3 regions of the Nonomuraea rosea genome follow, and region 2 is predicted to be linked to each of the others. Evidence: riboswitches for the same ligand, from Rfam matches in the RefSeq annotation. Region 2 holds a riboswitch; each other region holds the start of a gene.
What was found. A riboswitch is a leader RNA that binds a small molecule or an ion and turns the genes downstream of it on or off. The one in region 2 is predicted to bind cyclic di-AMP.
Positions count from the first base shown of each region.

Region 1: linked by a shared signal. The riboswitch ahead of ABEA43_RS17600 (hypothetical protein) and the one ahead of ABEA43_RS64430 (CHAP domain-containing protein) in region 2 are both predicted to bind cyclic di-AMP.
Region 3: linked by a shared signal. The riboswitch ahead of ABEA43_RS25545 (C40 family peptidase) and the one ahead of ABEA43_RS64430 (CHAP domain-containing protein) in region 2 are both predicted to bind cyclic di-AMP.

Region 1 is NZ_BAABDQ010000006.1:237,923-241,174, forward strand. Features, by position in the region: gene ABEA43_RS17590 (hypothetical protein) at 1-62, shown strand, start outside; gene ABEA43_RS17595 (alpha/beta fold hydrolase) at 105-950, opposite strand; gene ABEA43_RS17600 (hypothetical protein) at 994-1,752, opposite strand; cyclic di-AMP (ydaO/yuaA leader) riboswitch at 1,941-2,076, opposite strand; gene ABEA43_RS17605 (DUF5302 domain-containing protein) at 2,244-2,444, opposite strand; gene ABEA43_RS17610 (MDR family MFS transporter) at 2,493-3,252, opposite strand, start outside.
Region 2 is NZ_BAABDQ010000067.1:33,221-36,472, forward strand. Features, by position in the region: gene ABEA43_RS64420 (TetR/AcrR family transcriptional regulator) at 1-53, shown strand, start outside; gene ABEA43_RS64425 (DinB family protein) at 106-645, opposite strand; gene ABEA43_RS64430 (CHAP domain-containing protein) at 764-1,447, opposite strand; cyclic di-AMP (ydaO/yuaA leader) riboswitch at 1,460-1,600, opposite strand; gene ABEA43_RS64435 (hypothetical protein) at 1,865-2,119, shown strand; gene ABEA43_RS64440 (MFS transporter) at 2,103-3,252, opposite strand, start outside.
Region 3 is NZ_BAABDQ010000011.1:91,569-94,820, forward strand. Features, by position in the region: gene ABEA43_RS25535 (branched-chain amino acid aminotransferase) at 1-134, opposite strand, end outside; gene ABEA43_RS25540 (3-isopropylmalate dehydrogenase) at 353-1,399, opposite strand; cyclic di-AMP (ydaO/yuaA leader) riboswitch at 1,499-1,648, shown strand; gene ABEA43_RS25545 (C40 family peptidase) at 1,667-2,272, shown strand; gene serA (phosphoglycerate dehydrogenase) at 2,778-3,252, opposite strand, start outside.

The DNA of each region.
Region 1 (3,252 bases), on a different contig from region 2:
GCGCGAACCTGGCGCTGGCCAGGCACCAGCTACGCGGCATCGAGGAGAAGCTGGAGGTTTGACCGCGGCGTGGCCGCCCCGATCGGGGCGGCCACGGCACAGGATCAGGGGCTGGTGAGCTTGGTGATCTCGGCGACGAAGTCCGGCCAGAGCTGGCGCGGCAGATCGTGCCCCATGCCCGGATAGGTGACCAGCCGGGCGCCAGGAACGGCCGCCGCCGTGGCCCGGCCGCCCGCGATCGGGACGAGCTGGTCGGCCTCCCCGTGCAGGACCAGGGTGGGCACGGCCACGCCGGCCAGCATCGCCGTACGGTCGCCCGAGGCCATGATGGCGGCCAGCTGCCTGGCGGTGCCCGCCGGGTCGAAGCACCGGTCGTAGGCCAGCCCGGCCAGCGCGGAGATCCGCTCGTGGTCCAGGTCGTAGCCGGGTGAGCCGATGATGGACCAGGTCTTCACCGCCTGCGCCAGCACGGCCGCGCGGTCGGCGGGCGGCCTGGTCATCAGCACGGCGGTCGCGGCCTCGGTCGGCGGGGCGATCGACGGGCCGGGGGTGGACATGATCGAGGTCAGGGTCAGCACGCGTGCCGGATGCCGGATGGCGAGCGTCTGGGCGACCATCCCGCCCATGGAGGCGCCCACCACGTGCGCGGCCGGCCAGCCGAGGGCGTCCATCAGCGCGGCGGCGTCGTCCGCCAGGTCGTCCAGCAGATACGACGACGGCGCCCCCGTCGTGGGGACGCCTGCGTCGTGGAAGTGCGTGGACAGGCCGGCGTCGCGGTTGTCGAACCGTACGACGTGGTGTCCCTGCTCGGCCAGGAGCTCGCAGAGCTCTTCGTCCCAGTGGATGAGCTGGGCTCCGAGGCCCATGATGAGCAGCAGGGGCCGCCCTGCCGGTGAGCCGAAGCTCTCGTAGGCGATTTCGATGCCGTTTACGGCTACGCGGGTGGTCACGAGAACCAGAATGACATTCTGGTTCCGGTCAGTAAAGCTTCGCTCAGTGCATCCGGGACCTGAGGAGGGTGCGGATGCGCTCGCCGCCGAGCACCACGCCGCCGCCCGCCGCCGCCAGGGCGCCGGCCAGGATGGTGGTGCCCACGGTGTCGTCCGACTCCTCGCCGGACTCCGTGGCCTTGGAGTCGCCCTTGGTGAGCCAGCCGTCCGCGTTCTCGTCGGCCGGGACGGACCTGCCGCCCTGGGCGGGCTCATCGGCCTTCGGGGGCGTGGCCGGGCTGCTGTCGCGCTCGGACCAGGCGCCGGTCGAGAAGGCGACGGGGTAGTTCTTCTTGCCCACGCCCTCGCCCCACTTGGTGATGACGTAGTCGACCTCGATGTGGCCCTCGCCGCCGACGCCGTCCACGCCGAGCGTGCTGGAGTTGAACCGGCCGCCGGTCAGCTCGGCGAAGGTCTTGGCGTCGAGGTCCAGCATGACGCCGCGGTTGGAGGGCTCGCCCGGGCCGCGGTCGCCGACGAAGAAGGGCATTCTCTTGCCCTTGTAGACCACGTAACCCTCGGTCAGCAGCGGCCAGCTCGGGCTGGCGGCCAGACCTTTCTGCATGGGCTTGCCGCTGGCGGGCAGCCCGGTGTCACCGGCGCGGCCGGAGGAGTCGTCCCAGAAGTACGACGCCGTGGTCGAGCCCTTGAGCATGACGCGGTCCGTGTCGGAGTCGGCGTGGGCCGCGGTGCCGGCGATGGTCAGCGCGCCGACGGCGGAGGCAGTGAGCAGGACGAGGGCACGCAGGCCAGATCGAGACATGAAGAATTGAAGTCCTTCGCGAGGGGACAGGGGGAATGCGCTCGCTAGGAAAAGGCGCAGCAGAGCAGGACGCCTGGCGAAATCGCTACGCGAGAGCGCGGAAAGAGCCGGGGGGAATGCGGTCGCTCAGCGGGCGGCCGGCACTACTCTGTCTGGGGGTATGACGCGTTCTTGCATGGCGGTGAAAGGTGTCCTCTCCATCTCGCCTACCGGGTTAGCTGACGGGTTCGGGCGTGGAGATGCCCTACCGACACGAGGTCGGACTCACCCCAATTGCAATGGGTCCCCGGTTCCCGACGGATCGGGATTCGGCGCCAGCCGGCTGGTCCCTCCTGGGTAAGGTCCACGCCACCGGCTGGTAACGGTTCAACACTGTAACCACGAATTCCGGACAAACGCAAACACATCGTCATGAATCGGGCGAAGATCTACCTAGCCAGGTAAAGAGAAAAGGGGGCACGGCGTTGCCGTACCCCCTGCTGATTCCAGCCTCAGCCGCCGCTCTTGCGCCTGAACGGTCTTTTACTCGCAGCTGGACCGTGCGCCCCGTGGATCTTCGATGGGTCGCCGCCCCTGCCACCAGCGTCCGCACCGGCGGACTGGTTGCGCTTGCGATCCAGCGCCTCCCGGAACTTGCGCTTCATCTCGTCCTCGGGAGTTTCGTCGATTTCCGGCTCCGGTGTTTCAGCCATGAGGACCTCCGTGGTCTTGGGGACAATCACAGCTTCGCACGACGCCGGTTATGACGCGAAACCGGCCTCGACCTTGCTCTGCGGCGTGGCGGGGATCTCCAGCCGCCTGCCCGGCATCGCGACCAGCGCCAACAGCGCGATCAAGGCCCCCACGACCCCGAGCGACGGGATGACCGCGGCCGCCGCGGAGGCGTGCGCGGCGGCCAGGCCGTGCACGGGGGCCTCCGCGGTGACGGTCGAGGTGTAGAGGGTGCCGCCCACGGCCAGCGCGACCGAGCCGCCGATCTGCCGGAAGAAGGTGAGGTTCGCCGAGGCGGTGCCGATGTACTGCGGCTCGACCGACTGCTGGGCGGCCACCGTGAGCCCCGACAGCATCGGGCCCATCCCGAGCCCCAGCAGGAACATCCAGACCGCCAGGGCCACGCCGCCGGTGTCCAGGGTCAGGTTCAGGCAGAGCAGGGCTCCGGCGGCGAGCAGGAACGGCGCGCCGACCAGCCACGGCTTGTAGACCTTGGTCCTGGACATGAGCGCGCCCATGAGGACACTGCCCGCCACCATCGCCAGCATCATCGGGTAGATCCGCAGCCCGGACTCGGTGGCGCTGACCCCCAGGGCCTCCTGGAAGTAGCGCGGCAGGAAGACGACTCCGGCGTACATGCAGAAGGCCGTGCTGAACGAGGTCAGGTTCACCAGGGTGTACGTGCGGCTGCCGAACAGGTGCAAAGGCATGATCGGACTGGCCGCCCGCCGCTCGACCAGCACGAACACCACCAGCAGCGCCAGCGCGAGCACGATCGGCCCAGCCACG
Region 2 (3,252 bases):
ACCGGCTGCGTCCGGGCGGCGCGCCCGCGCAGGGCCCGCCCTGGCCGGCCTGAAGCTGCGCGGGGCCGGGTGAGCCCTGGAGTGCCCAGACCTCGGTCAGGGCCGCTACTCCCCGGTGAGGCCGTCCACCGACTCCCGGATGAGGTCGGCATGACCGTTGTGCCGGGAGTATTCCTCGATCATGTGGACCAGGATCCAGCGCAGACTGGGCGCCCGGCCGTCGGCCCACGTGCGCCGGGCGAGCTGGTCCAGGCCCCCGTCGGCCAGCGCCTTGTCGACCAGATCGCGGGAGCGGGCCACGGTGTCCCGCCAGAGCGTGCGGAGCTGCTCGGGCGAGTCGCCGGCCGCCGAGTGCCAGTCCCAGTCGGGGTCCGCGGCCCAGTCCACCGTGTCCCACGGGGGCTGGCGGTCCTGCCCGTGCAGGAAGTGCGAGAACCAGTGGTCCTCGACGTAGGACAGGTGCTTGAGCATCCCGCCCAGGGTCAGCGACGAGCCGCCGACCGTCGCCGCCAGCCCGGCCGCGTCCAGTCCCGCGCTCTTCCACTCCAGGGTCGCGCGATGGAACTCCAGGAAGCCCAGGAGCGTGGCGGTCTCGTCGGCGGAAACGGGCGGCTCGGGACGGCCCTGCTCGTCTAGGTCGGTCATGGACGGTGAGTCTAGAGGCCCTACCGGTAACCTCAGCCGATCGTGAAAACCCGGCACTCCATCCGGACACGCAAAAGCGCGCGCCCTCGAAAGGGCGCGCGCTTCCAGGTGTTCCCGGTCAGGCGGCGTAGTGGGGGTAGCCGTAGCCGACGACCTGCGAGGTCGGACGGACCCGCTGCTCGACCTTGCCGTTGCCGGTGTTGCCCTCGATCGTGGAGATCGTGCCGTCGCCGTTGTCCTTGACCACGAAGCCGACGTGGTTGATGGCGCTCAGGCTCTTGCTGCCGCTCCACGAGAAGAAGACCACGGCGCCGGGCTTGGCCTCGGTGCCCCAGCGGTCGTTGGCGGCGAACCACTTCGCGTGCGCGACGGTGTAGGCGTCCCAGCCGACCTGCGGACGGGCGCCGCTCTCCTCGCCGACCCACGAGACGAACATCGAGCACCAGGCGGCGTTCAGGTAGTCCTGCCTGCTGCCGCCGTCACGCTGGGCGGTCTCGGCGCCACGCTGCGAACCGGCGTACCACTGCTGGAACTTGGTGCCGCCACCGGCGGCGTTCTCGGACGTGCCGACCTGGGCCTTGGCCAGGCTCAGCACCTGCTGGGCGGTGACGTTCACCTTGGCCTCGTGGCCCTTGGCGGCGCGCTGCTCGGGCCCGCCATTGGCCTGTACGGCCTGGGTCTCGGCGCTGTGCTGCGCGGAGGCGTACACGGCGGCGTTGGCGCCCAGGGCGGCGGCGACGACGGTCGCGCCGAGCGCGATCTTGGCGATCTTCGGGGCGTTGATGAAACGGTGCTCAGCCATCAGGCGATCTACTCCTTGCTTCCATACCGCTTACCGGGTTAGCTGACGGATTCGGGCGTGGAAGCTGCCCTACGGCACGTTGACGTGCCGATTCACCCCGTTGAGACATGGGTCCCCGGTTCCGCGCACAGGCGGATTCAGCGGTCACAGGCGATTTCCCTGTGATGCGTGTGATGGGTGTGACGTCCGCAGACTGCGTGACGTCGGTAGCGCGGTCCGGTGTAGATACTCGCTGCGATGGCTGCGGCCTCGGCTCCGCGTACGGGATGTACAACAAGCCCCTGACCTGGGTAATTCCCAGGTCACGAAATTTCCACGCCAGGCACTCAGAACGCCGCGAAAGCCCATGGAATCCCCCAGCCGGGAGCGTCCTGGGGTCAGGCCGGCGGGATGCCCGATTCGGCGTGATCGGCGTCGATGAGGTCGTCGAACGGGCGGCGGGCCTGCGCTCCAGCGGCAACCCGGTGGACGTACCCCCTGTCCGTCTTCGCCCGGTACGAGGCCAAGCACCGTACCCTGGTCGACCCCAGGCAGGGCAACGTCGCGCTGATGGTCCCCGCGACCCGTACCGGAATCGCGGCCAGGAACCTGGCCACCCGCCTGTGGCCCGCCGCCGCCACTGCAGGCCGGCTGCGCAACCTCCTGACGAGTACGGCTACGGCGTCCCCGTGACCGCCGGCCGGTCGCCGGCCACGGCCGGCGAGGGCAGCCGGAGCAGGAGGGGCAGCGCCGCGGCGGTCAGCAGCCCACCGGCGAGGAACGCGCCCCGCACCCCCAGGAGAGGCAGGATGACCCCTCCGGCGAGGGCGCCCACGGCGACCCCCACGTTGAAGGCGGCCGAGTTCGCCGCGAGGGCGATCTCCGTCCGGCCCGGCGCCAGCCGCAGGACCTGGTTCTGGGTGGCCATGAAGACCGGCCCCACCGAGGCCCCGAGGAGCGCCAGCATGGCGACCGCCACGGCCCGCACGCCACCGGCCGCGGACAGCGCGAGCAGCGCCACCGCCTGCCCGGCCACCGGGACCGCCAGCGTCGCGAGGGGGAACCGGTCGAGCAGCGGCCCGGTGAGGGTGACCGCCACGATCCCCGCGACCCCGAACACCAGCAGCAGGGCACTGACCGAGTCGCCGGAGAAGCCGCTCACCTGCCCGAGGAACGTCACGACATAGGTGAATCCCGCGAACGCCCCCGTCACCGACAGACCCGTGATCGCCAGCACGATCGCGAACCGGCGGGCGTCCGGGGTGACGCCACGGGCGGCGTGCCTATCCTCGGGACGCGAGGCGGGCAGCAGCGCGGCGATGAGGACGAGCGATACCAGGGCGAGCCCGCCCACCACCAGGAAGGGGGCCTGCCAGCCGGCGTGGCGGCCCAGCCACGTACCGGCCGGGACGCCGAGCACGGAGGCGAGCGACCCGCCGACGGACAGCACGCCGATGATCCGGCCGCGCATCCGCGGCGGGAACAGTCCCACCGCCACCGGCCCCATCACCGCCCAGAAGAGTGCCTGGGCCGCCGCGGTCGCCACCCGGAGCGCGAGCAGCAGCTCGTAGGAGGACACCAGCGTGGACGCCAGGCTGGCGAGGACGAGCACCGCCAGCACGCCCGGCAGCAGGTACCGGCGCGGGATCCCCCGGGTGAGCCGCGCGACGGGCAGGGACAGGACCGCCACCGTCAGGCCGTACCCGGTCACGAGGTGGCCGACGGCCGTCGGGGTCACGCGCAGGTCCGCCGAGAGGAGTTCGAGCAGCCCGATCGGCAGGTTCTCGGTGGTGTTGAAGGTGAACGCGGCCAGCATGAGCGCCGCG
Region 3 (3,252 bases), on a different contig from region 2:
TAGTCGATCGAGATCATGTGATCCGTGAAGGTCTGCCCGAAACCGGGGTTCGCCAGTACCTGCTCCCGCTCGGCCGCGGTGCGAGCGTGGTCGGATAGCTGCACGTCGAAGCTGAGCTTCTGAGCGATGGTCATGACGGCGGTCCTTCTCTCTGCGACTCTACGAAAACCTAACGAAGCTGCGAAATCTACGAACCTGCGGAGCGGCGCTGCCCGCGCGAGGCGGTCCGTACTTCCTATTGTCTCGCTATATGGGATGGCAAGCGGCCAATGGGGTGGTTCGACCGTTTGGACGCGAAAAAGCGCCTGGCAGTCCTCTTCGGACCACCAGGCGCGTTCGGGGCTAGGCGGTCCTAGCCGGATACTCGCGCGGTGATGTCGTCACCGATCTCGTGGGTGGTGCGGCCCGCCCAGCCGGCCAGCCGGTCCACGATGTCGTCGGCCACCGCCTGCTCGACCCTGGCCGACTCGGCGTGCAGGCCGAGGTGGTCGAGGAGCATGGCGACGGAGAGAATGGTCGCGGTGGGGTCGGCCTTGCCCTGCCCGGCGATGTCGGGCGCGCTGCCGTGCACCGGCTCGAACATGCTGGGCGTGCTGCGCTCAGGGTTGATGTTACCGCTGGCCGCCAGGCCGATGCCGCCCGCGATGGCCGCGCCGAGGTCGGTGATGATGTCGCCGAACAGGTTGTCGGTGACGACCACGTCGAACCGCTCGGGCTGGCTGACGAAGAACATCGAGGCCGCGTCGATGTGGCTGTAGTCGGTCGTGACCTCGGGGAACTCCTCGGCCACGCGGTTGACCGTGCGCTGCCACAGGTCGCCGGCGTAGGTGAGCACGTTCGTCTTGTGGACGAGCGTCAGCTTCTTGCGGGGCCGCGACTTGGCCTTCTCGAACGCGTAGCGCACCACGCGCTCAACGCCGTAGGCGGTGTTGAGCGACTCCTGGGTGGCGATCTCGTGCGGGGTGCCGCGCCGCATGACGCCGCCGGTGCCCGCGTAGAGGCCCTCGGTGCCCTCGCGGACGACGATCATGTCGATGTTCTCGGCGGGCGTGTCGGCCAGCGGGGTCGCCACCCCGGGGAACAGCTTGACCGGCCGCAGGTTGACGTAGTGGTCGAACTCGAACCGCAGGCGCAGCAGCAGGTCGCGCTCAAGGACGCCGGGCGGCACGCTGGGGTCGCCGACCGCGCCGAGCAGAATCGCGTCATAGCCGCGCAGCTCCTCCAGCACCGCGTCCGGCAGCGTCTCGCCGGTACGGTGGTAGCGGGCGGCTCCCAGGTCGTAGTGAGTGGGCTCGATCTTCGTGCCCACCGCCTCCAGGACCTTGAGTCCTTCGGCTACGACCTCGGTGCCGATGCCGTCTCCAGGGATGACGGCCAGGCGGATGTTACGCGACTCCATGGGCGGTACCTTACCGGCTCGTCTCGACTGACGAACACACCATCTCATTTTTCGGACGTCCAGTTTTGCCCGATTTGCGGCCTTTTGACCATTTCGTTAGAGTCCGTCGGGCCTAATCCACGCAGCCGCTGCGTGGAGCCGGGGACCCACTTTCCCCCCAAGGGGCGAATCGGCCGCTCACCTGCGCCGTAGGGCTACTTCCAGGCCCGAGCCCGTCAGCTAACCCGGTCGGCCTCGTGGAAGGACAGTCCTCTGTCTCCCATCGCATTGCCACGCGTCGCCCTGGTTCTGGCGGCAGGCATCACCGGGCTCGCCCTGAGCACTCCAGCCCAGGCGGCCACCCCGAAGAACGACTCGGCCGGCACTCCGCAGGACAGCTCGGCCATCACCCTCACGGGCGCCGACATCAAACGCATCCGGCTGCAGAACGCGCCCAAGCCCGCCTGGAAGACCGCCCTGGGATTCGCCATGCAGAAGCGCGGCATCCCGTACGTCTGGGGCGGCACCAGCGACCGAGGATACGACTGCTCGGGACTCATGCTCCGGGCCTATGAGGACGCGGGCATCGAGCTGCCGCGCACGGCCAGAGAGCAGTACGGCGCGTTCTCGAAGAAGATCGCCTGGAAGGATCTCAAGCCAGGCGATCTGGTCTTCTTCAGCAACCTGGGACATGTCGGGATGATCTCCCGCCCCGGTTACATGGTGCACGCGCCGCACACCGGCGACGTGGTCAAGGAAGAACAGCTCTCCGAATGGCGCAGAACCGCCTTCGTGGGCGGCGTACGGCCCGATCCCAAGGGCGTGCGGCGATGGACGGAGCTCAAGGAGCAGCGTGACGCTCCGGCGCCGGCCAGACTGACCGCCACCCTGTAAAGGACTACCCGGCGTGGGCGGCCCGGCGCGGGGCGGCCCACGCCGGGTGGGGTGCTAACGACCGGAGTTTTGCGGCGCGCCACCGTTGTCCCGGCGGTCCAGCGCGGTCTGAACGGCCTCCGCGGCCTCGTCCTCGTGCTCTTCTGTGCGATTCCAGGCATACATCTCGTACATGTGGACTCATCTCATTTCGCGGGCGCGTTCCAACGGAAGAAGTCGGACCCCGGTCGCGAATCCGAACCGGGCCTGATCTCGTGGTCCGGGTCACGGACCGGACGAAAGGGGCTTATTGGCCGACACAACGCCGCTCACCGCGGCGAGTCGTCGACCTGCCCTAACAGGCCCCGCCGCGGCAGGTAATAAGTACGAGAACCTGGCGCATTTCCAGCAACAGTACCCCAGCAATCTCGTTGGATGTCCTAGTATCTCGCATGCTGAGACAACAGAAAGGGCCGCCACCCGGGAACGATCCGGGTGGCGGCCCTCAAGCGACGGCGGGAGGAGGTCAGCCCTCCAGGTCCACCGAGCGGCCGCTCTCGCCGCCGATCTCGGTGACGATCTGGTCGACCACGTCGGCCGGGATCGCGGAGTCGACCGTCAGCGCGATGAGCGCCTTGCCGCCCTTGACGTCACGGGCCACCTGCATCGAGGCGATGTTGATGCCGTGCTCGCCGAGGAGGCGGCCGACGACGCCGACGATGCCCGGACGGTCGGCGTAGGTGAAGAAGCACAGGTGAGCCGTCGGCTCGATCTCCATCTCGTAGCCGTTGACCTCGACGATCTTGGTGATCTGCCGCGGCCCGGAGAGCGTGCCGGAGACCGAGACCCGGCGGCCGTCGGCGAGCACGCCGCGCACGGTCACCACGTTGCGCCAGTCAGGGCTGTCGGAGCTGGTGACCAGCTCGACGGTGATGCCGCGGTCCTTGGCCAGCAGCGGGGCGTTGACGTAGGTGACCTGCTCCTCGATCACGTCGGTGAAC